2 linked regions of the Botrimarina mediterranea genome follow. The protein of the gene in region 1 interacts with the protein of each later gene in a pairwise test. Links are inferred from orthologs where the notes say so. Each region holds a gene or a part of one and is shown on either strand. Other genes may lie near its edges.

Evidence for each region.
Region 2: the proteins of Spa11_RS01970 (region 1) and Spa11_RS19210 interact in binary tests that used the Escherichia coli proteins (3 or more experiments, as listed by UniProt). The link is inferred for Botrimarina mediterranea from one-to-one orthologs.

What each region holds. Positions count from the first base shown.
Region 1 is NZ_CP036349.1:497,918-513,348, reverse strand. What follows is about bases 182-3,018. They hold Spa11_RS01970 (glutamate-5-semialdehyde dehydrogenase), read left to right. Parts: upstream 182-876; coding sequence 877-2,160; downstream 2,161-3,018. Other genes in these bases: fliM (flagellar motor switch protein FliM), read left to right, coding at 2,287-3,018; folP (dihydropteroate synthase), read left to right, coding at 182-724. Outside these bases: more of folP, read left to right, coding at 1-181; more of fliM, read left to right, coding at 3,019-3,390; Spa11_RS01955 (hypothetical protein), read right to left, coding at 3,713-4,096; nickel pincer cofactor biosynthesis protein LarC, read right to left, coding at 4,197-5,402; Spa11_RS01945 (hypothetical protein), read left to right, coding at 5,609-6,478; Spa11_RS01940 (nucleotide pyrophosphohydrolase), read left to right, coding at 6,478-6,882; Spa11_RS01935 (ATP-grasp domain-containing protein), read left to right, coding at 6,967-8,130; Spa11_RS01930 (YfcE family phosphodiesterase), read left to right, coding at 8,158-8,643; rimI (ribosomal protein S18-alanine N-acetyltransferase), read right to left, coding at 8,730-9,254; Spa11_RS01920 (hypothetical protein), read left to right, coding at 9,687-11,495; Spa11_RS01915 (glycosyltransferase family 2 protein), read left to right, coding at 11,509-12,414; Spa11_RS01910 (glycoside hydrolase family 18 protein), read right to left, coding at 12,502-13,659; Spa11_RS01905 (hypothetical protein), read left to right, coding at 13,853-14,680; Spa11_RS01900 (endonuclease/exonuclease/phosphatase family protein), read right to left, coding at 14,799-15,431. UniProt on the Escherichia coli protein: Catalyzes the NADPH-dependent reduction of L-glutamate 5-phosphate into L-glutamate 5-semialdehyde and phosphate. The product spontaneously undergoes cyclization to form 1-pyrroline-5-carboxylate.
Region 2 is NZ_CP036349.1:4,993,767-5,009,288, forward strand. The notes cover bases 6,269-9,196. They hold Spa11_RS19210 (sulfate/molybdate ABC transporter ATP-binding protein), read left to right. Parts: upstream 6,269-7,135; coding sequence 7,136-8,257; downstream 8,258-9,196. Other genes in these bases: cysW (sulfate ABC transporter permease subunit CysW), read left to right, coding at 6,269-7,091; Spa11_RS19215 (DUF2292 domain-containing protein), read left to right, coding at 8,254-8,442; Spa11_RS19220 (hypothetical protein), read left to right, coding at 8,558-8,989; Spa11_RS19225 (DUF1559 domain-containing protein), read left to right, coding at 9,050-9,196. Also shown: Spa11_RS19185 (cation:proton antiporter), read right to left, coding at 210-1,700; Spa11_RS19190 (sigma-54 interaction domain-containing protein), read right to left, coding at 2,502-4,034; Spa11_RS19195 (sulfate ABC transporter substrate-binding protein), read left to right, coding at 4,243-5,301; sulfate ABC transporter permease subunit CysT, read left to right, coding at 5,357-6,193; more of cysW, read left to right, coding at 6,210-6,268; more of Spa11_RS19225, read left to right, coding at 9,197-10,042; Spa11_RS19230 (DNA polymerase III subunit beta), read left to right, coding at 11,169-12,455; Spa11_RS19235 (hypothetical protein), read left to right, coding at 12,568-13,224; Spa11_RS19240 (hypothetical protein), read left to right, coding at 13,328-13,723; Spa11_RS19245 (hypothetical protein), read left to right, coding at 14,459-14,839. UniProt on the Escherichia coli protein: Part of the ABC transporter complex CysAWTP involved in sulfate/thiosulfate import. Responsible for energy coupling to the transport system.

The sequences.
Region 1 (15,431 bases):
CCACGCGGTTGAACACGCACTGCAACTCGCTGCCGAAGGCGCGGCGATCCTCGACATTGGCGGTGAGAGCACCCGTCCCGGCGCTGAGTCCGTTTCGGTCGATGAAGAGTTGCGGCGTGTCGTGCCGGTGATCGAGCGGGTTGCGGCGCAGTCCGACGTTGCGATCTCGATCGACACCAGCAAGGCCGTTGTCGCGCGCGATTCATTGGCTGCCGGCGCTACCCTCATCAACGATATCACGGGCCTGGCGGGTGACGCAGAGATGCTCGATGTCGTTGCTGCGAGCGATTGCCGCGTTTGCGTCATGCACATGCGGGGCACGCCGCGGACGATGCAAGACAACCCGCAATACGACGACGTCGTCGGCGAGGTGATGGGCTACTTGGCCGAGCGGCGCAACGCGCTCGAAGTCGCCGGCGTTAGCCGCGATCGCATCTTGCTCGATCCGGGGATCGGCTTCGGCAAGAACGGCGCGCACAACCTCGAGTTGCTGCGGAGGATCGGCGAGTTCCACGAGTTGGGCTGCCCGCTGCTCGTAGGGCATTCTCGCAAGCGGTTCCTCGGCGAGGTCCTCGGCGACCCGACCGCCGACCGAACCGCCGCGACGCTCGGCGTGTCCCTGTGGCTCGCTTCACAAGGGGTGCAAGTGATCCGCGTCCACGACGTCCGGCTAACCGTCGAGGCGCTGAAGGCGTTCCACGCGGTTGCTTCTAGCGAGCCGTAAGCGTCAGCGCCCGGAGTGTGTCTGGTACTCGCTGCAACTCCGGGAGCTTACGCTTCCCGGCTCGCATAGACGTTTCCCATTTGGTTGTTGGTTTTAGCCACCACATCGGCGATAATGGGAGGAATTCGCTTTCAAAGTCTGCAAGAACCGTTATGTCCCTTCTCGACACCCCCGCCGTGAAAGACCTAGCCGCTTACTGCCGTGACGTCGCTCAGCGCGCCAAACGCGCCTCCGCCGCCCTCGCCACAGTGCTCGGCGAGGTGAAGATTGCGTGGCTGCTGCGGTCGGCCGAACTGCTCCGCGCCAGCTCAGAGCGGCTCGCCGAAGCGAACCAGCTCGACCTCGACGCGGCGCCGGGCTACGGCCTCACCGACGCCGCGATTGACCGCCTGCGGCTGACGCCCGAACGCATTGAGTCGATCGCTGCGGCGCTCGAAGAAGTGGCGGCGCTCCGCGACCCGATCGGCGCGGTGATCGACTCGACGGTGCGGCCCAATGGTCTGCGGATCGACAAGGTGCGGGCGCCGCTGGGCGTGGTTTTTTTCATCTACGAGTCGCGACCCAACGTCACCGCCGACGCCGCGGCGATTTGCGTGAAGGCGGGCAACGCCGTCATCCTCCGCGGCGGCAAGGAAGCGATCCATTCGTCGCAGGCGATCGTCGATCTGCTCGCCCAAGCCGCACAAGAGATCGGCCTCCCCGAAGACGCTGTGCAGCTAGTGAGCACCACCGACCGCGAGGCGGTGGGCCACTTCCTGTCGATGAACGACTTCATCGACGTGGCGATCCCGCGTGGCGGCGAGGGCCTCATCCGCCGCGTCGCGGCCGAGGCGACGATGCCTGTCATCAAGCACTTCGACGGCAACTGCCACGTCTACCTCGACGCGTCGGCCGACCCGGAGTTCGCCGAGCGGATCACGCTCAACAGCAAGACGCACCGTTACGGCGTCTGCAACGCGGCCGAGTCGCTGCTGGTGCACGCCGACGCCGCCGAGCGGCTGCTGCCCCGGGTCGCTAAGGCGCTAACGGACGCGGGCGTCGAGGTCCGCGGCGACGAGCGTGTCCGCAAGCTCGTGCCAACCGCGAAGCCGGCGAGCGAGCAAGACTTCGGCGCCGAGTACCTCGGGCCGATCATCTCCGCCGCAGTGGTCGATTCGCTCGAAGCGGCGATTGACCACATCAACCGCTACGGCTCGCACCACACCGACGCCATCGTCACAACCGACCTGGCCTCGGCCCAGCGGTTTACAGCCGCGGTGGATAGCGCTGCGGTCGTCGTCAATGCTAGCACCCGCTTCAACGACGGCGGCGAGTTCGGTCTCGGCGCCGAGATCGGCATCAGCACCGACAAGTTCCACGCCCGCGGCCCCTGCGGCGTCGACGAGTTGACGACGTACAAGTACGTGGTGACGGGGACGGGACAAATCAGAGGCTAGAGGTTTGCTAGCAGACGGCCTACGAGAGGGCTGCGCGGGCCGGGGCGGCACAACTGACCGTGCAATGTTGTCGGCAATTGCCTAGCCTCTAGCCTCTATCATCTAGCCTCTGTCGCGCAGCGACCCGTGTCCGACGAAGTCCTCAGCCAAGACGAGATCGAGAGCCTGCTCGGCAAGGCGGCCCCGGCTGCGCCGAAGAAGGCGGAGTCCAAAGCGGCGTCAAAAGCGGCCGTTACCCAGCCCGCGCCGTCTTCGCAGCCGGTCTCGTTCGGCGGCCAGGGGATTGTTCCGACAATCGCGCCGCTGCCGGCGCCGACCGAGAAGGTCACCACCTACGACTTCAAGCGTCCCGAGCGCGTCGGCAAAGAGCAGATGCGCGCGCTCCAGACGATGCACGAGGGTTTCAGCCGTAACTACGGCGCCGCCCTCTCGGCGTTGCTGCGAACCATCGTCGAGGTGAAGCTCACGAGCGTCGACCAACTCACCTACAGCGAGTTCGTCTTTAGCCTCGAGAACCCCACCTGCTTCAACCTGATCAACGCCCCGCCGCTCGAAGGTCAGTTGATCCTCGACATCAACCCGTCGCTGCTGTTCCCGATCATCGACCGCTTGCTCGGCGGCACGGCCGACGCGTCGAACCCCGCGCGGCGGCCGCTCACCGAGATCGAACTGCGTCTGGCGAGCCGCGTGACGTCGCTCTTCCTTAACGAGATCAAGATCGCGTGGATGAACGTGATCGAGCTCTCGCCGGAGATCGATCACGTCGAGAGCAACCCGCAGCTCGTGCAGATCGTGCCGCCGAACGAAGTGATCGTGCTAATCAGCTTCGAGCTGACGATCGGCGACGTCCGCGGCATGATGAACCTCTGCATCCCGTTCAACTCGATCGAGCGGATCGGCGGCAAGCTCAGCGCCAACAGCTGGGTCACTTACAGCAAGAAGCCTTCGACGCCGGAGTCGGTGCAGCAGATCAGCGACCGGTTGGGTCATTCGATCGTCGAGCTGTCGGTCGATCTGGCGACCTCGCAGATCTCAACGGCGGACCTCGTGGGCCTGCGAGTCGGCGACATCATCACAACCGAGAAAGACATCCACGCCCCACTGGTGGTGTCGGTCGAGGGCCGCAAGAAGTTCCACGCGTCGCCCGGCGCCTTCAAGGGCCGCAAAGCGGTGCAGATCACCGAGCCGATCGTCGAACGGCATGTCGCCGTCGGCAAACAGGCCGGCTGACCGCACGAAACCGCCCACTCTGTGGCCTCGCCGCCGGCGTGCTAAGCTATGGCGACGGCGTCACCCTTTAGACGCCCGTCACGCGCCCGTAGCTCAGCTGGATAGAGCAGCGGACTTCTAATCCGCAGGTCGCAGGTTCGAGCCCTGCCGGGCGTGCTATGTTGACGCGGCTTTCTACCATCGGCCCCCCGCTGAGTGGCTCGGGCTGCCGGCAGAAGGCACGGTTGGCTTGCGAGGATTAGTCTCGTAAGACCTACGGTAAACGGCCCGCGACACTAACCGTCTCCGATGTGAGGCAGGCGCCATGTGACCCGGCTTTCGCTCAATCGGTCGTCCCTTGGCCTCCCTTCTTGACCTCGGCCTCGTGCAAGAGCGTCTCGAGTCGTTTGATCTGTTCATCGCTTTGAGCGAGGAGCTGTTGCAGCAGAACAAGCTTGGTGTCGATCTGGCCGGTGAGGTCGCGGGCCAATTCGTGCAGTTCGACTTGTTGTCGGTCGAACTTCGCCGCCGTGTCATTTTGGGAGCCGTCCCACTGGTGCGTTGGACGAGGCTGGGCGTCGAGCGGTGGCCCGGACCCGCCGCGAGTGCGTTTGCTCTGCCGGCGCCAATTGATCCGCAGCAGAATAAAGGTGAGCGCTGCGCACCCGGCGGCGAACATCGCGGCGGGAAGCCAGGGCGTATCGGCGGCTAGCAACGCCAGGGGCATAAAGAGCTCACCACAAAGGAACGAAGGAACAAAGAAGCGGAATCGCCGCCTGAGCTGTGGCCTTCCTTCGTTCCTTTGTTCCGTCGTGGATCATTTAGTCTTACTGTCCGCCCCAAGCGGCGCTTGCGGCTTGGCTCACATCACGGACCGTTACGCCTGCGCCGTCAGCGAGGGCTTTGCAATCCTCGTACTCGGGCGTGAATCGTTCGCCGGCCCCGCCGGGGAGCGTGGCGACGACACCGGACGTCTCGCCCCAGGGAGTGGTAACCGTCACCTTCCGCCGTGGCAGGACGATCCGCTCGACCGTTTGGCGACGCATGCCTAGTGCCGTGGTGTGACGGAAAACGATGGTGGCGAGCCGTTCGGCATCGGCGGGCGTCGCTTGCACGGTGAGCAACACGCCCGGGCGGTGCTTCTTCATCTGCAAGGGCGACAGCGCCACGTCGAGCGCGCCGGCGGCCCAGAGGCGTTCGACGCAGTCGCCGATCGCCTCGCCCGACGAGTCGTCGAGATTCGTTTCCAACAGGACGATCGTCGATACGGGGTCGCTCGATGGCGCCGCTTCGCCGCTCTTCGTGCCGACAACAAGTCGCAACACGTTCGGGTGATCGAAGTCCTTCTGGCCCGCGCCGAAGCCGATGCGCTCGATCGTCATCGCCGGCAGCGGACCGAACGACTTGGCGAGCTCTTTGACGATGGCGGCGCCGGTGGGCGTCGTGAGCTCGCCGACGACCGGACCCGTGGGCGGGTGCTCGGCGAGGGGCACGCCCATCAAGAGCTCGGCCGTCGCCGGCGCGGGGATTGCGCAGCGGCCGTGGGCGATCTGGATGAAGCCGCTGCCAGTTGGCACCGGCGCGCAGTGGACTTCGTCCACGTTCAAGAGGTCCCAGCCGATTGCGGCGCCGACAATGTCGGCGATCGAGTCGATGGCGCCGACTTCGTGGAAGTGGACCTTCTCGAGCGTCGAGCCGTGGACCTTCGCCTCGGCCTCGGCGATGCGGCGGAAGATGGCGGTCGCTAGCGTGTGGGCCCGCGGCGTGAGCGACCCGCCGTCGATCATCTTCTGGATGTGGTGCAGGTGCCGGTGGGCGTGCTCGGGCTCGTGCTCGACGACGACCTGCGTCGCCCGGAAACCCTGCTTCTTGACCTGTGTGGCGATGAGGCGGCAGTTGGGCGTGTTGTCGGGCCAGGCGAGCGAGTCGAGCCCGGCCTGGATCGCGGCGAGATCAACGCCGGCGTCCACGAGGGCGCCCAGCGTCATATCACCGCTGACGCCGCTAGCACAGTCGAGGTAAGCGATACGCATAGAAGCAGTTGGCGGTTAGTCGTTAGCGGTTAGCGAGCAATGGCGGAGTTTAGCAAACTTTGAGCCGCGCCCGTCAGGTAGCGGAGTTGCTAGCGGGGCGGCTCCGCTACCTGACGGGCGCGGCTCGAACGGGAGCTTCGCCGTTGACCCACCCTCATCGATTTCCTAGCGTCCATGAGCTTTCCGTCTCGCCCGGACCGATGCCGATGCCGCTCGATCACCAACCGCCGCTCCGCCTGGTCGCCGTCGCGGCCGACGTGCGTCGTGCGCGGTCGTTGGCGGCGAGTGTAGCGTCGGCGTTCGACGCGGCGGAACCGGTGCTGGTGGCGACGGTGGCCGAGGCCCTGGCTGCGCTGCGTCGCGAGCCGTTCGACGCGCTGGTGGCGTTGCATGAGCCCCCAACCGTCGACGCCTTAGTCTTGGCTCGCGCGTTGCGTGGGGCAGGGGACGAAACGCCGGTCGCGATTCTTGGCGCTGCGCGGGCGATCGACCTGGAAGCGGCGTCTTGGGACGCCGGCGCCGATGAGTACGCCTGTCTTGCCGAGACGACTGCCGCGCAACTCGCCGGCCGGATGCGGCGGGCAATCGAGGCGCGTGAGCGACTGCGAGAGATGCGGCGGGCGTTGCTCGCCGAGCAACAGCAGCTCGCACGCGACGAAGAGCAGTCTCGGCGGCTCGTCGAGTCGCAGCAGCGTTTGGTGGCGGAGTTGCGGATGCTCCCCGATCAGCCGCTCGCCGACGTCGTGACGACACTCCGACTCAATCGCGACGCGGGCGCCGCTTACTCCGACCTTCTGCGGCGGGCGGTGGTTTCCGGCTCGCCACGGAGCGACGAACTTACGCGACTCGCGGATGACCTCGCCGACGAGGGCATCACCGGCCCGCGGCTCTTGGAGCTGCATCTGGCGGCGGTGAATGACACGGTCGCCGGACTGGCCCCTCGGGCGGCCCAGGCGGTCCGTGACGAGGCCGATCGGCTCCTCTTCGAAGCGGTCGTTCACTTGGCCGAGGCTTACCGGCGGCGTTATCTTCGGGCGGTTCCCGCCCAAGTAACGCCAGCCTCGAAAGCCGCTTAATGCCAACCGAACGAACCGAAGCTAACAGGGCCGATCGCGGCGACGACGCCACCACCGTCGCCGAACTCCGTCAGCTTGTTGAAGACTTCGTCGCCGAGCGCGACTGGTCGCGTTATCATTCGCCAAAGAACCTGGCGATGTCGATCGCGATCGAAGCGGCCGAGCTGATGGAGCACTTTCAGTGGCTCGACCCGGCCGAAGCCCAGGCCGTCGTCGCCGACCCAACAAAGCGTGCCGCCGCCGCAGAAGAACTGGCCGATGTGGTGGGCTACTGCTTCGCGATGTCGGGCGCGCTGGGCGTGGACCTCTCGCAAACCGTGCGGGCCAAAATGCGCCGCAACCATGAGAAGTACCCGGCGGCGGTGTTCCGCGGGAAGCCGAGTTATGAGCGCCCGAAGGATTAGAACCACGGATGACACGGATGTCGAGTGACGTGTTTGATCTGTTGTGACAGCGAAGCGGCTTGTCTTTTTTCATCCGTGATATCCGTGTCATCCGTGGTTCCTTCAGAACGACCAACTCGCCTCGCGATCGTCGGCGCCAGTGTCCGCGCCGCGGCGCAGTCGGCGCTGCGGGCAGGGTTTGAGGTGGTTGGCGCCGATCTGTTTGCCGACGCCGATCTTGATGGGGTTTGTCCGATCACGAAGATCGAGGATTACCCGCACGGCTTCGTCGATTGGCTTGCGAAGCAGGATGTCGATGCGTGGATGTACACGGGGGCGCTGGAGAACTACCCGGACCTTGTCGATCAGATGGCGGCGATTAGGCCGCTGTGGGGTGTGAGCGGTGAGGCGCTGCGGCGATGCCGTGATCCTTCTGAATACGGCTACCATCTCTTCAAGGCGGATGTTCCCTATCCCGCGACGATAAGAGCAACTCCAGGTAAATCCTACAAAACTTACTGGCCATGGGGGCCGTCACTGGCCAAATCGTACCGGCAAAGTAACGGGGCGGGCGTATGGCGGATCAACAACCAAGACGACTACGATCGAGCAGTCAATCTCGGAATGTATATCCAGGATCACCTGCAGGAGGGCGAGAGTCTCTCTGCCTTGTTTGTCGCCGATACCCAAGGCGCAACGCTGCTTGGACTGTCCGAACAACTTGTCGGAGATAGTGACAACGAATTCCATTACCGAGGGTCGATCGGCCCGCTGGCGCCTTCTGTTTCTCACGCGATCACCTTGGACAACCTTGGCCGTTGCCTAAGCAGTTCGCTCGGTCTTCGAGGGGTTGTCGGTGTCGATCTCATTCAGTTTGAGCAGCTTCTTTGCGTAATCGAGATCAACCCTCGCTACACGGCGTCGGTCGAAGTGATCGAACGAGCGAACGGCGTTTCGGCGGTCGCGGCGCATGCGGCGTGCTTTGCTGAGGGGCTTGAACCGGGTACTGAGTCACAACCCGGTAAGCACGTCGGCAAACGCATCCTTTACGCTGCGGAGCCGATCCAGGTTGGAGAGTCGCTCGCTGGCGAATTGCTCGAACTTCATCGCGCGGGTCGCGTGGCGGATGTCCCTCGCGCGGGGACGGCGATCGGGGCGGGAGAACCGATCTGTACGATCTTGGTAGAATCAGAGTCTTGCTCAGCGGTTGCGGAAGGGCTGGATGCTCTCGCTGAAATCTTGCTTGCCCGGTTCGCTACCCGCGGCTAGCGCCGACGGCTCAATTCAGAGACTCTTATGCGTATTGGCGTTGTTAGCGACACCCACGGCTCGGTCGATCACACGCGGCCGGCGATTCGGATGCTTGAGTCGCTGGAGGTCGAGGTCGTGCTGCATTGCGGCGACATCGGGTCGGCCGAGCTGGTTGAGATGTTCGCCCCGTGGCCGACGCACTTTGTGTTCGGCAACTGCGACTACGACCAGGCTGAGTTGCGCCGCGCGATCGAGGCGGCGGGCCAGACGTGCCACGAGCTGTTCGGCGATATCGAGCTAGCCGGCGTGCGGATCGCGCTGCTACACAGCCACGACCGCGGCGCGTTCCGCAGCGCCATCCAGTCGGGCGATTACGCCCTCGTCTGCTACGGCCACACGCACATCGCCGCGGCCGACAAGCAGGGCGACACGCTGGTGCTCAACCCCGGGGCGCTCTATCGCGCGGACCGGCACACGATCGCGGTGGTAGAGCTGCCGACAGTGGAAGCGACACACGTGGGTGTCTCGTGAGGGGATAGATGGCAGATGATAGATGTTAGAGCGCAAGCGACGCCTGGTGCTCTACCTTCTGCCATCTATCCTCTGTCCTCTTCCACTCAGCCCGCCATCCGCAAATTCGCCCCATCGACCGGCAGGAACTCGATCTCGCCGGCGCGGTGGTAGTACTGCATCAGGTAGGCGTCTTCCGGCGAGTCGTCATAGAAGTCACGGAGGACGCTCGTGGCGCGGAAGCCGGTTTGCTTGAAGAAGAGCTGCGCGTCGAGGTTGGTCTCACGCACTTCGAGCGACAGACGCGTCCGGCGCTGGCTGCTGAGCTTGGCGATCAGCTTCTCGACCATCTGCGAGCCGACATGGCGGCGGCGTGTGTCGGCGGCGACGGCAAAGTTCAGCAGGTGGAGGCGCGTTTTGTGGAGTTCATAGATCATGAAGCCCAGCACGCGGTCGCCGCGTTCGGCGACCATGCCGATGCAGTTGCGGCGGCGCAGGCAGGCGACGAAGTCTTCCTCGCTCCATGGGAACTCGAACGCCGACTTCTCGATCTGGAGCACCTGTTCCATATCGCGGCGGATCATCCAGCGGATGTGGACGTCGAGCCGCGTGTAGGTTTCGGTGATCGGCATCGTTGAGCTCCTGTCTCGATAACCGGTGCGTCGCTGAGCGGCGGGCCGGGTGGTTCCGTCCATTCGATTAGGCCGGCGGAGATCGTAGTGGGCAACCCATCCGTTGGGGCCCCGACGTCCGCGGCAGGGGGGAAACTATCAGAACCTCCTTGAGCGTGCCAAGGCGAAAGAATCGTTAAGACGCCGGCGCCTCAAAGCATTGCGCCAGTTGCACTTGACGCCGCCTGACAAAGGCTTCTCGACCGCGCCTTTCCGGACGTGTGGGCGGCGCCGATTCGCCAGCTTGGGGGCTTTGCGCAGCCTGGCGTTTGGCGGGATTTACCGCTTGGGGACCGTGCGCCGCCTGGGAGTGTCGTACGCTTTCAAGTCGCGGTGCGCCTCGGGCGTACGCAGGCGGTCCGCCGCGGCCCACGATTCCGTTCAGGCCGTTTGATGACCCCGTCCCCCGCCGCCCTGCCGTCCAGCGCCGACGACGGCGGCGCTCGGCGCGACTACCAGGTCTTTCGCCGGTTGGTGATTGCGCTGTTGGTCGTGGCGTGCGCGGGACCGCTGGCGCTCAACGTCGCCGACCCCGACCTGTGGGGCCATGTCCTCTACGCCGAGGAGTGGATTGCCGACGGCAAGCTTCCCCGCACCGCGACCCACACGTACACGGCCGAGGGTCACCCGTGGGTCAACCACGAGAACCTCGCCGAGTTGGCCCTCGCCTACGGCTTCCGCACGCTCGGCGTGCCCGGGATGCTGGCGGCGAAGGTCGTGCTGGGGATGGCCATTTTGCTGCTGATGTCGCTCGCGGCACAGCGGCAAGGCGTCCGACCGATCGCTGCCTGGGCGACGTTCTTGCTCGTCTCGTACAACCTGCATGCGTTCTTCCCGCTACGTCCCCAGTTGCTGAGCTTCTTGTGCTGCGCCGTCATGCTCTTCGTAATCGAGCGGGCCTTTGACGCTTGGGGATATCGCCGCACCGACTTCACCAACACCCGTCGCAAGTCCGACAACTCCCCGATCGAGTGGCGTTGGCTCATGGGGCTGCCCGTGCTGTTTGTGGTGTGGGCGAATTCCCACGGTGGGTTTGCCCTGGGTCTCGTGCTGCTAGCAGCAATCCTCGGCGGCAGGGCGATCGAGCTGGTGTACCGATTGGGCGCCGCTGGCGTCGGCCGTGCGATGGGGCTGCTTGGCGTGGGCGCCGCTTGTGGCGCCGCTACGCTGGCCACGCCCTATGGCTACGGGCTCCACTTATGGATGAAAGGGTCGCTGGGACAGCCCCGGCCGGAGATTACCGAATGGCTCGCGCCGCAGCCGGGCAACCCGGTCTTCTGGCCGTTCGTCTCGCTGCTCGCCCTTTCAATCGCTGCCTATGCCTTCACGGATCGCCGCCGCGACGCGGTGAAGATGGTCGTGCTCGCGTTGGTCGCCTGGCAGGCCGCCTCGCATCTCCGTCACATCGCCTTCTTCGCCTTGCTGTGCGGTTTCTGGCTGCCGCCTCACCTCCAGTCGATCGCCGGGCGCCTACGGAACCGGGCGGTGGAAGGACTGCCCACGGCGCACCTCAACTCGTGGATGCGTGTAGGAATCGCGTCGGCGCTTGCCGGCGCGATTGGCTTGCAGGCATTGTTCCTTGGACAACGGATCGCTGCTTTCCCCGTTTATCGGTCCTGGTACCCGGTCGATGCGCTGCAGTGGATGTCCGAGCAGCGTGCTGCGGGCAACCTGCTGGTCTCTTTCAACTGGGCCCAATACGCCCTCGCCGCGTTGGCGCCGGAGATGCGGGTGCAGTTCGATGGTCGGTTCCGTACTTGCTACCCGCAGGAAGTCATCGATCGACACTTCGACTTCCTGCTTGGGGACGGCTCTCCGCGTTTCCGCAGTGAGACCTCGGGGCCTATCGACGGCGCCCGCACGCTAGAGATCGATCGGCCCGACTACGTGCTGGTCGATCGCAAGTACCAGAACGCCGTCAGCGTGATGGCAAACGCTGGTGAAGCTGAGGACTCCGAGTGGACCCTCGTCTATCAGGACGCGGTCGCTCAGGTCTGGGGCCGGCGCGACGTGGTTGACGAAGTGTCGTCCTCGCAATTCGTGCCGCCCGACCGGCGTTTCGTCTCGGAGCACCTGTCACACACGGCCGTTCAGTGGCCAGCCTTGCCGCGGCTGAAGACGCCTCAGCCCTCCACGACGGGCCTCACTGAAGTCGCGGGCCGCGGCGCCGACGCCCCCGCTAAACCGTACAATGAAGGGTGAGTGAGGAATCAACATGAGTCTGCTAGAACAGCTTGAGAAAGAAGTCGCCGCCACTGTCGCGACGCCCCATTCCGCTGCTTACGAACCGCCAGCAGCGGAAGAGGCGATTCATAGGCGGATTGAACGGACTCTCGCCGAGGCCGAGGCAGCGCTCGAAGAAGCCCGTCGCCACGGCGACTTGGCCCTCGACGTTCCTGCGCGTCGCAAGACCGACCGCCCCGTTAACACGCGGCTCAAGGTCTCGGTCTTGATGCCGGTCTATAACGAGATGGCGACGATCCGTGAGATCGTCGCCCGCGTCCGCGATCAAGCGCGGCACGACGAGGTCCTGATCGTTGACGATTGCAGCACCGATGGCACGCGCGATGTGCTGATTGAGTTGGACCGCGAGTGCGACGACGTGCGTGTCGTCCTGCACGGTTACAACAAGGGCAAGGGCGCGGCGCTGCGGACGGCGCTGTCGCATGCGCGAGGCGATATCGTCCTGGTTCAAGACGCCGATCTCGAGTACGACCCCGCCGACTACGCCAAGCTGATCGAGCCTATCCAACGGGGCGAGGCCGACGTGGTCTATGGCTCGCGGTTCCTCGTGAACGCCGAGCAGGACCCGTCGCGGATGCACCGGTTTGGCAACTGGATGCTCACCGCCGCGTCAAACCTGACGACGGGGCTCCACCTGACGGACATGGAGACCTGTTACAAGGCGATGCGCCGAGACGCGCTGCGCGGCGTTCTCATCCGCGAGAACCGCTTCGGCTTCGAACCCGAGATCACCGCGAAGCTCGCCCGCCGCGGCTGCCGATTCAAAGAGGTCCCGATCGCCTACAACAGCCGCGGGTGGGAAGAGGGGAAGAAGATCGGCCCACGCGACGCCTTCCGGGCGCTGTGGTGCATTGGACGCTACGCGTTTTGGGATTGAAAACGTGGGCGATCCGGCGACGTTCGTCGTTGATGGAACCTTGGTGTGCTCGCCTCCCACCGACGACTAACGTCGCCGGCTCGCCGTCTATTCCTTGGGCCATGCGTTGTTTGCGGCGTCGATGAGCCAGTGGCGGCCGTCGGGCATGCGGTCCTGGTGGATCGCCCAGAAGTACATGCCGCGATAGCCCTGCTCGTTGGCCCAGACGGCTTTGCCGTGGACCGAGTTGCGGTCGTCGTAGCTGATTAACACCGGCCCGTCGTAGACATTCTCGTCGACGGTCCTGAGCGGCGCGTCACTCTCTGCATTCGGCTCGTTCGGCGGTTCGGGGCTGCTGAGCCACGGCGCCCGGCTCTCGTTGTCCCACTCGGCGCGCCAGCCTTCGTCGACAAGCTTGCGAACCGCCGAAAACGCCATGACTTGGTGACGCCGTCGCTGCTCGGGATCGAGTTGCTCAAATGGCTTCGCCACCGGCATCGAACGGCCGTAGAAGGGGACGCCGACGACGAGCTTGTCCTTGGGCACGCCGCGCTGCCGCTCCCAGTACCGTGTCGCCGTAGCGACGCTGCGTTTCTCTCGCTCGGGGTCGAGCGACGATGGGAAGAGCGGCGCGTGGTGGGCGGCGTGTAACGACCAGGGATCGGCCATGTCGTACGCCATGACGCCGAGCCAATCGACAAGCGGGACAATCCTCTTGGCGTCGATCCACTGACCGAAGTCAGGCGAAGCGCTGACAGAGGTCGTCATTAGGTAGGGCGACTTGCGTTGCATCCGCTTCGCCTCGGCATTGAGTTGGCGACGCAGCTCGGCGAGCAGGCGGGCGTGGCCCTCGCTTGTGGCGGCGTCGCGCGGGAACTCCCAGTTGAGATCGACGCCGTCGTACTTGCCGTCGGCGACGACCTTCACGATGTCGGCGGCGAGTTGCTTCGTCGAAGATTCGGCAGCCGTTGCCTTTTCAAGCCCCGCCACGGAGTTCCCGCCGCCCACCACAACGAGCACGGGCACGCCGTTCTTGCGGCCCTCAGCGGTGAGCGCGCCGTTGGGAACCGCATCGGTCGCGAGGACCTTCCCCCCGGCGTCGAGGCTTAAATAGCAGTGGCTTAGGTGCGTGAGTCCGTCCCACGGGATCTGTTCGACGGCGAGATTCCCGAACGTGGCGAAGTAACCAACCATGACCCGTTCGGCGGCGGCGGGCAGAGCGGAAAGAGCAAGGAATAACGCGAGAGTGCGGACGAAAGAAGTCATCAGCGATATCACGACGTTGAAGGAATTGAATGACTGTGCGGGTCGGCTCACCATCGCAGCTACCGTCGCCCGGCGCGCGGGTTGCTCGCTCCCTTGCGGCCGTCAGGCTTCTCAAGATAACGACTCACACCTATCGTAGCTGGTGGCGGACTACTTCGCCTCTCACCTGCGACCCTCAAGGAGCCCCCTCATCATGGCGAACGTTCCCCTCGCGAAGGTCAAAGCCCTCTGCACCGCGGCCGAATACGATTTAGTGCAGGCTAGCCGCCGGCCCCAGATCGGCCAACACGACGCCGCGGCGCTCAAGCAGCACGTCGCCAAGGCGCGGAAGCTCCGCGACAAGTGGCGTGATCAGGCGACCAAGCAGCGGCGCGACACGCAGCAGCGCCACAATGCCCGCGTAGCGGACGGTGAGAAGCGGAGCGAGCAGAAGGTGGAGGTATTTGACGCCGCGCTCGCGGCTTTTGAGAAGCAGCTCGCGAAAGTTTCCGCGTCGGGCGGCGGTTCAAGCAAGGCCGCGCCGAAGAAGAAGTCCACCAAATCCGCGCGGACACCTGATCATCGCGCCGACCGGGCGTCGAAGCGAGCGACGCTCGAGGCCCAACGCGAAGAATTGAACGCCGCCACGGCAAAGAAGAAGTCGGCAAAGAAGAAGACCGCCAAGAAGATCGCGGCGTCAGACGCTGTTAAGAAGAAGCCCTCGAAGAAGAAGGTCGCGAAGAAGAAGGTCGCCAAGAAGAAGGCTGCCAAGAAAGGCGCTTACGCCGCTCGCGCGAAAAAGGCGGTGAAGAAGAAACTCGAAAAGTCGGTGAGTTCGACCGCCGTCGACGGTGGCGCGCCTTCCACCGAGTCCGGACCTGTCGGGCCGGTTAACAAGAAGACTCAGCGTCGGGCCAAGACCGTCGCCAAGCAGGAACGCATCGACCGAAGCGGCCTGAATTCGCGGGTACGCGGTCATGTCTCCGCCCGAGAACGCCGTGCGCAGGGGCGACGCGATTCGCGGAGCGACGCGAGGAAATGACCTGGCCCTCCTGACTAGCATCGGACGGAGAATCATTCCTCCGCCGCTGTCTCTTCTCTGTGAGAAACCTTCGTTGCTGCCCGTCGTTACGTGGGCTGGGACGCCCTGTGGAGCGGCGTTAGGCTTCGTCACGGGCACGGAATCTGCGATCGCCGGTGGGGCAAACGACCAATGCAATCGCAACAAGCGATAGGCTGCATGGCTCCGGCAATGCAGACGCCATTAGAGAAGCGCTATGTGCGTCGCGCCAGACCGTGTAATCGGCCGCGTTGACGACGCCATCTCCATTGCCGTCGGCCGGAGGCGCGCTCACCGCATTGAACTGGAGGCGCCAAGTATCGTAGTCGGCTTCGTCGACGAAACCGTCTCGGTTAAAGTCACCCACCATCGACAACGGACGCTCGCGAAAGTCGACAACCAGCGGCAGGTGATCGTAAAAACCCTGAGAAGTCGTGATCATAACATCTTCGGCCTCGAGAGAAGTCGCCAACAGTTCCACCTCATTCATCGCCATCGTGTTGAGAACGAAGCGGTTCGCCGTCTCGAGAACACTGTCGGTGTAAATGATGTGGTCGAGGACGCCCGGATCGAAGACGTCTGAGTCGTTGCGCCATGTGTAGCGATCGGGTCCTACGCCGTTATGAAGTGGCGTAGCATTTGAAAGAGGCGTGCCGTCCCAGTCGGGGGGAGAGTCGGCTCCCAGGGACGCGTCGACAATGTCGCCTGTCAGTAGAGTCCGTAGAGGCTGACC
Region 2 (15,522 bases), 4.5 Mb from region 1 along the record:
CCAACCCGCTAATGTGGTCTTGAAGGTATTAGACCGCTGCGACGTTAGCGCCTAGCGAAGCCGCTGACGCTGATCCACCCGCTGAAACTTGAACCCGTCGCTCGAGGCCCTGCTAGGAACTTGAGTTAACGGCGATCGCACGGTTCGAACAGCTGCGACCACTTGACTCCGTCCCCGCGATTGAATCGCAATCTGTGCGTTTCCAGTGGCTAATCGGCTTCTGCTTTGCTTTGCCCCGCGAGACCTAGCCGGCTCAGCATCGGCCCCATGGTCAGTCCGCCGACGAGGATCGAAAAAGCGACGACGACGTAAGTCATGGTCAGGACAAGTTCGCCGACGTTGTCGTACTCCGATTGCTGAGCGTGGATCTCTTCCTTGAGCGACAGAGCTAGCGCAACACTGATCCCGCCGCGCAGGCCGCCCCAGGTCAAGACCTTGATCGCGTGCGGCGTGAACTCTCGGCCGGTCGCCTCCTTCAAGGCGGTAACCACCGTGCCAACGGACAGGAATCTCGCCAGCAGCACAGCGGGGATCGCCAGAGCCCCGGCCAGCAAATACTGCTCCGTGAAAGACAGCACCAAGACCTCCAGCCCGATCAATACAAACAACACCGCGTTCAGCAATTCGTCCACCAACTCCCAGAACGTGTCCAGGTGCTCGCGCGTCGTCTCGGACATCGCCAGCGTTCGGCCATGGTTACCCAGGATCAGCCCTGCGACCACCATCGCCAACGGTCCGGAGAGGTGAAGCTTCATCGCCAGCGCATACCCGCTCGTCACTACCGCCAGCGATAGCAAAATCTCCGTCGCGTAGTGATCAATTGAACGCAACAGTAAGAACGCGAGCAGTCCCAACGCAAATCCCAACGCAATCCCACCGCCTGCTTCGAGGGCAAAGAGCTTGGCGACATCGATTGGTTGCGTCTCTGTCGTCTCCCTGCCTTCTTGTAAATCGTGCGGATGCTCGCGTTCGAGTTGTGCCCCACTAGCTGGTTCGTCAAGCAAGACGATTGGTGGATTACCATCGACGTTGGGTCGTTTACCGAAATTTTCTTGGATCTGCTCTACGACGCCATCAAATCCATCATTCGTCTGTCGGCTTTCATGCGTCTCACCATGCCCGCTCAACCCCGCGATGCCCAAGAGCGCAATAAAAACCACCACGCCCACGCCATCGTTGAATAACGACTCGCCCGCGATCTTGGTCTCCAGCGACTTGGGTGCGCCGAGGCTCTTAACGATCCCCAGAACGGCGATCGGGTCGGTTGGCGCAACGATCGATCCAAAGATCAGGCAGTAGATGAAGCGAACCTCGATGCCGAGCCAGCCGGTGATGACGTAGGTGAGCCCGCCGACGATGAAAGTCGTGGCTAGGACGCCGACGGTCGCGAGCAGGACGATGACCGCAGTTTGTTGCTTGAGGTCGTTGAGGTTGACGTGCAACGCCCCGGCAAAGAGCAGGTAGCCGAGCATGCCCTGCATTAGAGTTTGGTCGAAGTCGATCGATCCGAGGAGCGTCTCAGCCAAGGTAAGCACGCCCGCCCCCGGTACAAGCCAATCAATCAGCAGCAACGCAACCGCGTGCAGCATGGCCAGTAGCATCAGGCCCACCGTCGTCGGTAGCTTGAGCAGTTTGTGGTTGATGAACGCGAAGGCCGCTGCGAGGGCCACGAGGATGCCGGCGATGTCGAAGAAGCTCATGACCAGCGTTATACGGCACTACGTCGACGGAAAAAAATGGGGGACACTTTCTAACCGTCTGCGGATACGTCGAACACCGGCTCGCTTCGTGACGGGCTGATCAAGAGCCCACCAGATCTGCGAAGCATTTCGTTGTGGAGTTCGCCGGTTGCGGAAATCAGAACCCGGTGCGAAGCTACTATCGCCGTCGCCGATACGCGTTTGCAAAACTGGATCGAGCGAGCGAACGACCCGTCGGCTTGATTGGAGCTCGACACAGTCTGACGCTGCGCTCAGCGTGGGTGCCGATTGGGGGGATAAAGGCTGGTGTTGGAATCATACGTGCAATGCTTGAATCTCGAGTCCACCATATAATTAGGAGTGCGGCCACAGCTCCAGGTGCTAACCGATGAGTGCAGTAACAAAGGCTGATCAGTCCTCTTGCCGAATGCTAATGCCCAGCTGGCAAACTGGCTATTAGCGATCGCACTCAACGGTGGCACCTGAACCCTTATCACTCCGTCCACGAGGTTGCATCACGTGGGGCGGATTGCCGGCTCCGCCAACTCGCTGACGTGGTCTTGCCCGACTTAGACCGTTGCGACGTTGGCGCCTAGCGAAGCCGCTAGTGACGATCCAACCGACTAATTTTCGAACAGGACCTCATCCAGGTCGGTTGATCCAATCGACGCCGTTGAGCATGCTCCTGCGTCGAAAACGTTCTCGGTAGGTTTGCGTATTGAAGTACACGTATTAGTGTCGCTTGCTCAACAAGACTCCTCAAGCAGTCCGCTCTGTCACCGATTGGTTATGCCCTAGTGCTTATCGGCGGAATTCGGCCCAGCGAATTCCCAGCTTGCGCATCCGGGCACGGAGCGTATGGGGGTTGATGTCGAGGATCGCCGCCGCGCCGTCATGGCCTTCGATCTTTCCCTGGGTGCTTCGCAACGCGACTTCGATGTGGCGGCGCATGGCGTCGTCCAGCGTGGCGGGTTTCCCGCTTTGCAGAGACGCGGTGCTGCTGGCGTTGGCTTCCGAAGTGAGTGGTGAAAAGCCTAGGGCGGCGCTGATTTCCAGGGTGCGTCCCTCGCCAAGAATCGCCGCACGGTCGATCACCGCGCCGAGTTCACGGATGTTGCCTGGCCAGCGGTAGCCAGCGAGCACTTCGAGATCGGATTGGGTCGGCGCGACGGGAGTTAGGCCGAAACGCGTCGCCGCTCGCTGGGCAAAGTGATGGGCGAGCTCGGGGATGTCGCCGACGCGGTCGCGTAGCGGCGGCAGCAAGATTGGAAAGACCGCGATTCGATACCACAAGTCTTCGCGGAACCCGCCGGACTGGGCCATCGCGGCGAGGTCGCGGTGCGTCGCAGCGATTACGCGTACATCCACACGCAACGGGTCACCGCCACCGACGCGTTCTATGATCGAATCCTGCAGGACCCGCAGGAAGCGAACCTGCGCGTCAGGTGGAAGCTCGCCGATCTCGTCGAGGAACAAAGTGCCTTGGTCCGCACGTTCGAACCAGCCCTTGCGTTGCTCCGAAGCGCCGGTAAACGCGCCCTTCTCGTGGCCGAAGAGTTGCGAGTCGACGAGTTCGGGAGGGATGGCGCCGCAATTGACACGGATAAAGGGACCCGAGTGGCGGTCGCTGCGCTGATGGATCGTACGGGCGATGACCTCCTTGCCGGTGCCCGTCTCGCCCAATAGTAGAACCGGGGCGTCGGACCCGCTCACGAGGTCCACTCGACGCATAACCTGAGCGAGACCCGTCGCTTCGCCGACAACAAGGTCCGTGAGGTCGGTGCGACCCAATCGACGCAAGAGACTCCGCTTGTCAGCTTCAGCCGCTTCGCGCAGCGCCACTAATTCGTGCCAGCGATGATCGGTTGCGAGCGAAACCGCAATCGGCTCTTGAACGGCGCTGAGCAGGCTCGCATGCCGCGGACCAAAGGGCTTGCCGTCGAGAGAGCTTGCCAACAGCAGTCCGATTGAGTCGCCGTGCAGTAGTCCGCCAGCCCACCCGGGGGACATGCCTAGCGTCTCAGCAAGCGGCGACAGAGGCCGTGGTATTTCGTTCGGGTCTCCCGCCGCCCAGCCGACCCCGTTCTTCTCTGCCCACGCGATCAAGCGTTTGAGATTATCGGGCGCCTGAGAGATTAGCCCTGTCGGCGATCCTGCGGGGCCGGTGGCGACGTGGGCGGCATGGCCGTGCTCTCGGTCCAATCGCACAACATCCAGGCGGCTGACTGGCGCGACCGTGGTGAGGGTCGACGCCACGGCGTGCAGCGACGGTCCGATCTCGTTATGCCGAGAGGTTTCTCGCCACGCTTGCAGAACCAAGTCTTGAATACGCATGCCGGCTGGGCCTGGGGAGCATATATCACAGCTGCCGTTGCTAATGCTAGCCATTGCCGTCTTATTTGCTAGTCGATTAAGGCGTGACGGGACGGGATCACGGGGCGGGGTTGAAAACACCGGCAATTCCGCGGGGAGTGATCGATTGGCGCGGTAACTGCATACCCGGCGCCGGAAACCCCTTCTTCCTTCCAACGGAAGCGACACGATGACCCGCCTTGCTCCATACGCCGCCCTTGCCCTGCTGCTCGCGCCGATTGCCGGGTGTGGTCCTTCCTCGCAAGCGGATGCTTCGGGACGAACGCCATCGGGCGAGCCCGCGAAGGCCGGCAAGGTGACGCTGCTCAACGTTTCCTACGACCCGACCCGCGAGCTTTACCAGGAATACAACAAGCTCTTCGCCAAGAAATGGCGAGAAGAAGCGGGCCAAGAAGTCACGATCGAGCAGTCGCACGGCGGCGCCGGCAAGCAAGCCCGAGCGGTGATCGACGGCTTGAGAGCCGACATCGTGACGCTCGCAATCGGCTACGACATCGACGAGATCGCTCAGCAGACCCAACGCTTGCCGATCAACTGGCAATCGCGGCTCCCGCACCGCAGCTCCCCCTACACATCGACGATCGTGTTCCTTGTCCGCAAGGGGAACCCTAAGGAGATCAAGGACTGGGACGACTTGGTGAAGACCGGCATTGAGGTGATCACGCCCAATCCCAAGACCTCCGGCGGGGCCCGATATAACTACCTCGCTGCGTGGGGATATGCCCTCCGTCAGAACGATAAGAACGAAGACAAGGCGAAGGAGTTCATCAGCGCCTTATTCAAGAATGTCCCGGTGCTCGACTCGGGCGCCCGCGGCGCTACGACGACGTTCGTGCAGCGGGAGATCGGCGACGTACTACTGACGTGGGAGAACGAGGCGCTGCTCGCTCTGCGTGAGCTAGGTGAAGGTGAGGTCGAGATGGTTGTCCCCTCGGTGAGTGTCCTCGCCGAGCCTCCGGTTGCCGTCGTGGATAAGAACGCCGAGGCCCACGGCGCGCTTGAAGCCGCCAATGCCTACTTGCAAGGCTTGTACGCCCCTGAAGGCCAGAAGCTCGCCGCCAAGCACTTTTATCGTCCCCAGAGCACCGAGCACGCCGACAAGGCCGACCTCGAGCGCTTTGCCGAAATCGAACTGTTCTCGGTAGACGACGAGTTCGGAGGCTGGCAAGAAGCGCAGAAGAAGCATTTCGTCGACGGCGGCGTGTTCGACGCGATCTACCAGCCTTGATCTTCCTCTCTCTCGCACTGTCCACAAGGTCTTCCGCCGCTAGGGAGGGCGACGCATGTCACGCACATCCGCTATCGCCGCGCTGCCCGGGTTCCGACTCACGGTCGGTTACACGGTTCTGTATCTGAGTTTGATTGTGCTGCTGCCGCTGGTCGCCCTGTTCCTCAAGGCGGCCGGCCTGGGCTGGAACGACTTCATCGCGGCGGCGTTCAACCCGCGAGTGATGGCGTCTTACTGGCTCACGTTCGGCACAGCGTTCATCGCTGCGGTTATCAACGCGGCCTTCGGCTTAGCGGTGGCCTGGACGCTGGTCCGCTACCGCTTCCCGGGCCGCCGGCTGATCGACGCGTTGGTGGACTTGCCTTTCGCTCTGCCGACCGCCGTATCGGGTATCGCCCTGACGGCGGTTTACTCGCAGAACGGCTGGATCGGGCAGTGGCTCGAACCGCTTGGCATCAAAGTCGCTTTTACTTCCACGGGGATCGTCGTGGCGCTGGTGTTCATTGGCTTGCCCTTCGTTGTGCGGACGCTCCAACCCGCCCTCGAGGACCTCGAAAGGGAAGTCGAAGAGGCGGCCGCGAGCCTCGGCGCCACGCCGATCCAAACTTTCATTCGCGTGACGCTCCCCGCCATCTTGCCGGCGCTGCTGACGGGGTTCGCGCTCGCGTTCGCTCGGGCGATCGGTGAGTACGGCTCGGTGGTCTTCATCTCGGGCAACATGCCGATGAAGACCGAAGTGACTTCGCTGCTGATTGTTACCAAGCTTGAGCAATACGACGCAGCCGGCGCCGCCGCCATTGCCGTAGTGATGCTCGCGGTGTCGTTCACTCTGCTGCTGGGGATCAACCTCTTGCAGCGTTTGTCAGGCCGTCGTCACCTGGCGGGAGTCTAAAGATCACATGAACGCCATGACCTCTGTCGGAACGATCGCGGCGCCCACGAAAGCCGCCCGATCCCGCTCGATTGATTGGAGAGAAGCCCTGCCGCGTTGGACACTGATCAGTCTGACCTTAACCTTCCTCGCCCTGTTCTTGTTCGTTCCGCTCGCGGCGATCGTCGCCGAAGCGTTACGCAAAGGACTCGGCGCTTACTTCGCTAGCTTCACCGATCCCGACTGCCACTCCGCGATTCGCTTGACGCTGCTCGTGACGGCGATCGCCGTGCCGCTGAACCTTGTGTTCGGGCTGGCGGCGTCGTGGGCGATCGCCAAGTTCGAGTTCGTCGGCAAAAGCTTGCTGCTGACGCTGGTGGACCTGCCGTTTGCGGTGTCGCCGATTGTGTCGGGCTTGGTCTACGTGTTGCTCTTCGGGGCGCAGGGGTGGTTCGGTCCTTGGCTGGCGGAGCATGACATTGAGGTCATCTTTGCCGTGCCGGGGATCGTGCTGGCGACGATCTTCGTGACGTTCCCGTTCGTGGCTCGCGAAGTGATCCCGCTGATGCAAGAGCAAGGCAAGGACGAAGAGCTCGCCGCGCTGTCGCTCGGCGCCAGCGGATGGCAGACCTTCTGGCGCGTCACGCTGCCAAACGTCCGCTGGGCCGTGCTGTACGGCGTGATCCTGTCGGTCGCCCGGGCGATGGGCGAGTTCGGCGCCGTGTCGGTGGTTTCGGGCCACATCCGCGGCCGCACCAACACGATGCCGCTGCACGTCGAGGTTCTTTACAACGAATACAACTTCGTCGCCGCGTTTGCGGTGGCGTCGCTGCTAGCCCTCCTCGCGCTGGTGACGCTCGCGCTGCAGAGCGTCGTCGAATGGCGTCTGAGCCGCGAGACCCGCGGCGACTCCCACTAAAACACAACGCGTCTAGCCGACGCCCGCACGAGGAAGAATTCATCATGAGCATCGAAGTCCGTCACGTCTCGAAGTCCTTCAGTGCGTTCAAGGCGCTCGACGACGTCAGCCTCCGCATCAATGGCGGCGAGTTGGTCGCGCTGTTGGGCCCGTCGGGCTCGGGCAAGACGACGCTGCTGCGATTGATCGCGGGGCTCGAAACGCCCGACGATGACTCGCGTACGTCGGTCCTGTTTCATGACCGCGACGTCTCTGAAGCCAAGGTCGCCGAGCGCCGTGTGGGGTTTGTGTTCCAGCATTACGCGCTGTTCCGCCACATGACGGTGTTCGACAACATCGCCTTCGGCCTGCGGGTGAAGCCCCGCAGTGAGCGGCTTCCCGCCGATCGCATTCAAGCAAAGGTTGAACGGCTGCTCGAACTCGTGCAGCTGAAGCAGTTCGGCAATCGGTTCCCGTCGCAACTCTCTGGCGGCCAGCGGCAGCGTGTGGCGCTCGCCCGGGCGCTTGCCGTCGAGCCGAAGGTTCTGCTGCTCGACGAGCCGTTCGGTGCGCTCGACGCCAAGGTGCGGCAGGACCTGCGGCAGTGGCTGCGTCGTCTGCACGAGCAGATGCACGTGACCACGGTGCTTGTTACGCACGACCAGGAAGAGGCCCTCGAAGTCGCCGACCGCGTTGTCGTGATGAACCATGGTAGGATCGAGCAAGACGGTTCGCCGGACGAACTGTTCCACAACGCCCAGACGCAATTCGTCATGGAGTTCCTCGGCCAAGTGAACATGTTCCACGGCCGGGCGGTCTCTGGGTTCGCAACGGCGGGTCCGCTACGCGTCGAGTTCCCCAACTACCGCAGCGACGAAGCGGCGCCCGCGCGGGTTTACTTCCGCCCCCACGACCTCGAAGTCCGTCGGCGCCCCAACGGTGACCCCAGCCTGGCGGCGACCATTCGCCGGATCAACACGGCCGGTTCGCTCGGCCGCGTGTCGCTGACGACGCTCGACGGCGTGCCGGTGCTCGTGGAAATGACGCTCGACGAGTTACGCGAACTCTCGCTCCAAGAGGACGAACTGGTTCACCTCTACCCGAAGCAGGCGAAGGTGTTCCTCGATGGTTCCGCCGTCGGACATGAAGGCAAGCTCACCACACCCGCGAGGTCCGTCGCATCGTGACCCAGTCAACCCGCATCAACGCTACGCGGCACATCGGCCCTACGCCCGACGAGCTGCAAGAGGTCGCCGACGCTCTGCGTGGCCTGCACTTCGGCGTTGTGCAAGTCGTGGTGCAGGACGGCGTGGTCGTTCAGATCGAACGCACCGAGAAACGCCGCCTGCGAATGCAGAAACCCGCCGAGTAAGCGGCACGAACTGTTGCCGCACTTTTATCAGCCCCACTGCATCGGCAGAGGGCTCTCTCCCCACTCAAGTCCGACCGGACATCCGGAGGCGAAGCATGACCAGGACTGTCTCGCCATGTCGCCTCTCCGTTCGCGCCTTTCGATCGCGCTGTCGCTGCTGAGCCCGCTGGCGTTTGTCGGCTGTGTCGATTCGGCGCCGCTCACCGTCGCCACCTATCCAGTCGAAGCCCCGATCACGTTCCAGGGAAAGCCGACGCCGGGCGCGTTCATCGCGTTCCACCCGGTGACGCCTTCCGAAGATGTCCCCGCGCCGCGTGGCGTTGTGACACGTGAGGGGCAGCTCCAGGTATCGACCTTCAATGGCGGCGATGGCGATCCCGAAGGGGGGTATGTCGTCACGGTTCAATGGAACCGCCTCATTCGTCGCGGCGACGAGATCGTCGCGGGGCCGAATGTCATCCCGCGCAAGTACGCCTCGCCGCAAACGTCAAACCTGCGGGTCCGCATCGCGGCGGGCGACAACAAGCTGGACCCCATTCGGCTGTGACGAGACCTCCAGACTCTCTCGATCGTTTACCCCTGTAACAACTGAATGAAGGGATTTGTCATGAAACCAGTCCGTCGCGGCTTCACCTTAGTGGAGTTGCTCGTTGTGATCGCGATCATAGGGATTTTGGTCGCGCTTCTGTTGCCCGCCGTTCAGGCGGCGCGTGAATCGGCCCGTCGGGCGCAATGCATCAACGGCCTGAAGCAGCTCGCGTTGGCCGTCCACTTGCACCACGACGCCAAGAACGCCGTCCCGGTCAGCGCCCGGCCGGTGGGACTGACAACGGCGCCGCGCATCGCCGCGATGACCCATCTGTTGTTCTATCTAGAAGAGGGCAATGTTCGGAACACCTTCGACCTCGATAAGAACTGGGGCCACATCGACAACCGACCCGCCGTGAACACCGTGATCTCGGTGCTCAACTGCCCTTCGACTCCCGAGAGCCCCAATCGGCTGGACGGTCTACCGGAGGTCAACCCTTGGACACCCGAGGTTGGCGTCCCCACCGACTACTCCCCGACGGTGTGGGTCGATAAGCGGCTACTCGAGGCTGATCTGGTGGACCGGACCAACAACGCCGACGGCCTCGCGAACGACGAGCCCGGCATCATGGAGTACAACAATCCCAAGTCGTCGTTCCGCAACGTCACCGATGGGCTGTCCAAGACGGTATTGCTCGCCGAGTCGGCAGGGCGCCCTTACCTCTACCGTAAAGGCAAGAAGATTTCTTCAGACCTCGTGCAGGCCCGCGTCAACGGCGGCGGCTGGTGCCGGCCGGCCTCGGACATCCTGGTGGTCGGTGTAGCAGCCGACGGGACGGCGCAGGTCGGCCCGCGTGCGATCAACGCGACCAACGGCTTCGACATCGTCGAAAGTGGCTACCCCCACCCGGTGCAGAGCACGTTCGGTACCAGTCAAACGTACGCGTTCCACCCGAGCATCGCTAACCACGCTATGGGCGACGGCTCGGTGCGTTCGCTGAACGAAGACCTCGACATCCGTCAGTACGCCCGCCTGGTGTCCCGAGCCGGTGGTGAGATCTCGAAGGACTGATCTGTCAGCACGCCTAGTCGAGAGAAAGCCCGTAGAGGCCGCGGCGACTCACTAGTTCGCCGCGGCCTCTACGTCATTTCTGTGCGCTTGTTCATTAAAAGCTAGCCCGACACCGTGAGCGGCCCGTTAAGAAAGCACTTAGGCCGACACTTCTCGTCTGCTTTGCAATGCCAGCTGCACCACATTGGCCCGACCGACTTCTTCGTTTAAGCAATTTTTTCCAAATGGCGGCTGCATCACTCGACCTGAATTCGAGCTTCAGCCAACTCACCGAGCTGGTCCGTCAACCAATTCACCTTGGACGGACCCGGCCGCGGTCGATCTGACGGCGCAGTCGGGACACCGATGGTCCCGAGTACGACCTTCTTCCACCGCCTTGGCTCGCCGCTCAGAACTGTGTAGCACCGACGCGCTGAGTGGTAATGCCAACTAGGTCCAATGTGCATAAGTGCGAAACGTCGTGGCAACCTTGCGTATTGCAGAGATCCTCGTCGGTCCAAATATTTCACCATCCCGGAGCTGGCAGAAGGCCGAATGGATTGGTCGCGCAGTATCTGATTGGCAACAGGCTTTGATCCATGCAGTCATCAGAGAGACCTACTTGCACTTCTCGACTGCCGCGTAGCTAGAGCTCACTTTCGGTGAAGTAAACGGTGTCCCTAACCGCCCCGCATTCGCGTAGGCGGTCGGCGGCCACAATGCGGCCGAGGACCCAGACAGGGTCCGGAGGCACTTAGACACTAAACCGCATCGGAACGAATCGGACGTACTTCGTTGGCAGGGCGACTATGACTCTAAGAGGTCACAAACTCTATAAAACAAGGGGTTTGATGGGCAGAGTCATACTACTACTAGTCGAAAAGTGATGCCCGCCGCACATGAACTTCCCTCGATCGCGGGTTTCACCCACCGCCCAGGGGGCCGGCGGAGGACCCGAGGGGGGGCGCCCCTGCCTACGGCCTCGGCAGGGCCACCAGAGGCCGCGCCTGCGGCCTATCGAGGGGCGGGGCGAAGCTATTGACGATCGCCCCGACAGTCGAAAGAGTGACCACGTCAGCGGGCCACAACGGCCCGCGATTATCCCGCCGCCGCCACACTGGCGGCCGCCTATCTGGAGAGCTCTACAATGTCCGTCGCTACTTCCTGCGCTGCCTCTGTCGTTGCTGTCTCGCCCGCCGGTCGTGCTCACGACGCCCCCGCGGTGGCCACGTGCGATCGCAAGGCGCTGCTTGAGGCGCTTACGCTCGCCTGCAAGGTCGCCCCGCGTCGCTCCCCTAAGCCGGTTCTGCAGAACGTCCGCTTGGCGTTCTCGGGATCGGAAGGGGTGACGGTATACGCTACCGACCTAGAGCAATCGCTCTCGGTGCACGTGACGCGTTGCGACGTCTCGCAATCGGGCGCCTTCCTGGCGCCTGCCCGCGAGCTCTTGGCGGTCGTTCGCGACTCGGCCGACGTCGTCATCAAGCTGGACGCCTACCGCGGCCGCGTTCACGTTGTCGGCGACAATACGTTCGCCGAGCTCACGCCCGCCGGCGCCGGCGCCGGCGTGACAGTCGATGATTACCCCGCGCCCGTGGCGGCGGGCGCCGATTGGCTCGGCGCCGTGAACGTCGACGCGGCAAGCCTGCTCGAGCTGATCCGCGGGACGATCGGCGCCACCGATACCGAGTCGAGCCGCTACGCGCTCGGCGGTTCGCTCTTCCAACTCGAGCCGCCTACCGAGCTCGAGGCGGAGACGCGGCGGGCCGCTGGCTTGGCGCCGGTCGCTACGCTCTTGGCGATCGGCACCGACGGGCGCCGATTGCATCGCATCGCCTGCGATGTCGTCGACTTTGACGCGGCCGAGGGCGCGTTCTCGGGCGTTGATACGATCCCCCCGGCGCGGTCGCTCAAGACGCTAGCGGCCGCGCTCAAGGGCCGCACGGATAGCGTCACGTTCGCCAAGACGCGCGACGCGGTGACGTTCTCGGCCGAGTCGTTCACGTTCTCCAGCCGCCTACTCGAGGGCCGCTATCCGCGCTGGCGCGACGTCGTGCCGTCGCGGCTGGAGTCGTTCAAGGTCTCGGCCACCGTCGGCGAGCTCGCCGCGGCGCTCAAGGCCGCCAAGGTCGCGACGTCCGAAGAGAATCGGGGCGTCGACTTCACGTTCGGTAGCCAAGCGATCGCCCTAGAGGTCGAAGAGGGGCCGCGCGACGCCCGCCGCTGCACGTTCTCGCGACGCCTGGCGGCTGTCACGCCAAGCTGCGGCACGGTCGAGGTTACGCTCGACCCGCGCTATGTTCTCGACTTCCTGGCCGTTCTCGACAAGCGCCAAGCGGTCGAGGTTGAAACGGTCGACTGCGACAGCGCCGTCGTGCTCCGCGCCCACAACGCGCTAGCGGTCGTGATGCCGCTAGCCCGCGACCGCAACTAGCGCCCCCGGGGGCGGGCCGTAGGCGGCCCCCCGGCGCGGTTCAATTCCGCGCCGCCCCCTTCGCCGCCGCCACCCTGGCGGCCGCGTTTCCCTTACCCCTCGAGGTTTCACGATGGACGATAAGAAAGCGGCCGAGCTCGAGGCGATCGGCGCCAGCGCGGCCGAGTCGATCGCCGATATGGTGGCGGCATTAGAATGCGATTACGACCGCCTGGCGGAGCTCCGCGAAGAGCTTGAGGCGTTCGGCGAATCGCTCGGCGAGCGGCTCGAGGAATTGCAGGAAGAGCGCGACGACGACGACGCGGGCGCCGACGCCTGGCGGGCCGCGAATCCCGACGCGGCCCGCGAGCTCGCCGAGCTCGAGGCGCTAGCCGAGCTCGAGCGGACCGATAAGCCCACGGCCCGGGCCGCCCTGGCGGCCCGCTGGGCGGTCGAGAATCCCGACGAAGCGGAAGAGCTCGCCGAGCTCGAGGCGGCCGCCGGCGATTGCGACGACGCGGACGACGCCCGGGAGCGGATCCTCGAGGATCCGCTCTCCCTGCGCATTTTCGGCGAGCGGACCGACGGCGAATGGGAAGCGACTAGTTTTGAGCTCTTGCTCGCTACGGGCGGGCCCGCGGTGCGGATCCTTGGCGACATCGATCACCACGGCGAGCCGAGCTCGCCGCGGCTCGAGGTTCAAGACTGGTTCACCCCCTGGCGCCAGTATTTCGACGTCGACGCGTCGACGCTCGACGCTTACTGCTCTTGCTTCTATTTCGGCGAGTAGACACGCCCCCCCACCGGCGACAGCGTGAGCGGGTTTCGCAACCCGCCGCCGGTCTCGCTACCGCCACACTGGCGGCAGCTATTCAACCCCTCGAGGTCTCACGATGACACGCAAGCCCTGTTCGGTCCCGATCGACAATGCCCGCTACGCAACGGCGCGTCTGCAGCGCCTGGCCGGCCACCACGCCGCGCCCACCGATCCACCCTGGCGCGACGACTGCCGCGAGCTCGCGGGCGTTCTCCGTTTCTTCGCGGGCTACTTCGACGGCGTCTCGCGGAAGAGCTGCGACGACTGCCCCGCGCAGACGCGGGCCGTTGCGGTTCACTTGCTCGCCTGGCATGCCAGCCGCGGCGCCCGCGGCGTGGCGTTGCGTGAGGCGTTCGCCATTGTCGAGGCGCGGCCGCGACTGTCGCGGGATATGCTCGGCGCGTCACTCGACGACTGGCGGCGCCGTTTCGACGCCTTGGCGCCGCCGTACGATACAACGCCGATCGTCTAGCGCCCCGCGCCCACAATCCGAACCACGCCACGCCCCCGCGGATCCCGCGGGGGCGTTTTTCGTTGCGCCCTCGGGGCGGCGCGGACCGCCTGGCGTTCTCTCTACTCGCCGGGCCCGCGAATCTCTAGCGGGCCGCATGGCGGCCGCCTGCGCCCCTATCGACGCGTCACGCCCGCGGATCCGCCAGGGCCGCCAGGCGCTGCGCCAACGCGAACCTATCGGCCGGCGCCAATCCCTCGAGGATCGACGGACGGGGCTACGGTTCGCGCCCGCTGTCCGCCAGGGCCGCCAGGCGCTGGCGTTCGTCCGCGCGCTCGGCCGCGAGCACCAGCGGCGAGACGGTCCAGGGCGCCGCGCTGTCGTGGTTGCTTTCCATTCCGCAAGCCTACCGGCCCGCCGGGGGCGGGTGGCTAGGTCGCAACGGGCCGCGCGGGAAATATTTCCCGAAATAATTCCGGCCGCCCATTTAATCAGCGGCGCCACCCACTGTTTAGGCGGTCGCGACGCGTGTTGCAAAATCCCTCACCCCTCAGCGGGGCAACGAGATTCAGCGCTTTTCCACCCCTGCTAATGCGGGCGTTTCCCGCGTCCCCCGTCCCTCGCCCCTCACCCCTGCTTTGCCCGATGCGACTCGTAACGGAACCCACTACGATTCAGTACAAACCCCAGCACTTTTGGTCCTCGTTTTTGGCGACCGCCTCCGCCGATCGGCCCGTTTCGATCCCCACCGCGCCCATGCCCAGCAGCCCCTGGCCGTCGCTCACCGCCGCTTACGGACCCGGCCGCCAGTCGGCCCTCTTGAACCGGGCGATCCGCGCCGAGTTCCCCGGCGGCGCCGAGCTTATCGAAGCGCTGGCGCTGGGCAACCGGACGCAGAAGTGGGACAACCCCGGCTGGCGGCGGTTTCTGACGCTGCTCGAAGCGGCTCACGAACGGCTCAAGCACGGCGGCGTCCGCTCCCATGTCTTTCAGGTGAGCGAGCGGGTGCGATACCTCCTCAACGAGAGCGACCCGGCCGCCTCGGCCGCCGACCTCGAGGCGATCCGCGACGGCCTCCGCGCCGCCCGCGACCTGGCCCGGCGGGCCGTGCTCGACCGCCATGCGGCGGGCGGCTGAATCATGCGGTGATCTCTTTGGCGCACGCCGCGGGGATCGTCCCCGCGCCCTCGTCGCCGACCGACGCCGCTGGGCAGCACGGGCTGGGGCGAATCGGCCGGGGTTGTTGGTAATGCCCGCCGGGCAATCGAGGATCGCGCCCGATTCGAGGTAGATCTGCCCCGAGTTGACGAACGGGCATGTGATCTTGAGCGTCGCCCCGGCGCGGACGCGGTCCAGCCCGGTGTTGACGCACTCGCCGCCAAAGACGTCTTTCCTTCGTTCACTCGCCTGCGTCGATCGACGAATGGCCATCGCCTTGCTCAACTTCGATGCGGCAGTTGTTGACGCGGCCCGTGCGGCTATAAAGCGGCCCTCTGAAAAGGACCACTGTGCCCTTTTTCGGTTTCGATAGTCGTGGGGGCGTAAAGGCGCTGCAGCCGCAAGCAAGACTTCGCTGCTGAATCACTAGCCGCGTCTGTTGAAGGCGACGGCAAGACTCGAAGCAGAGGGACTCGCGCAAGCAACTGTTCACTTCACCGACGCGTAGGCTTCTCTAACTATTGTTAGCACGCAGCGACGCACGTCATCGGCCAAGTGTGGCCAAGCGTCTGCAATAGTCGCTAGTTCAGCGTCGAGCGCTCCACATGCTGCGTCACCTGCGGCCGCTTTACCACTGCCAGTCGATGATTGCTTTGGTTGTT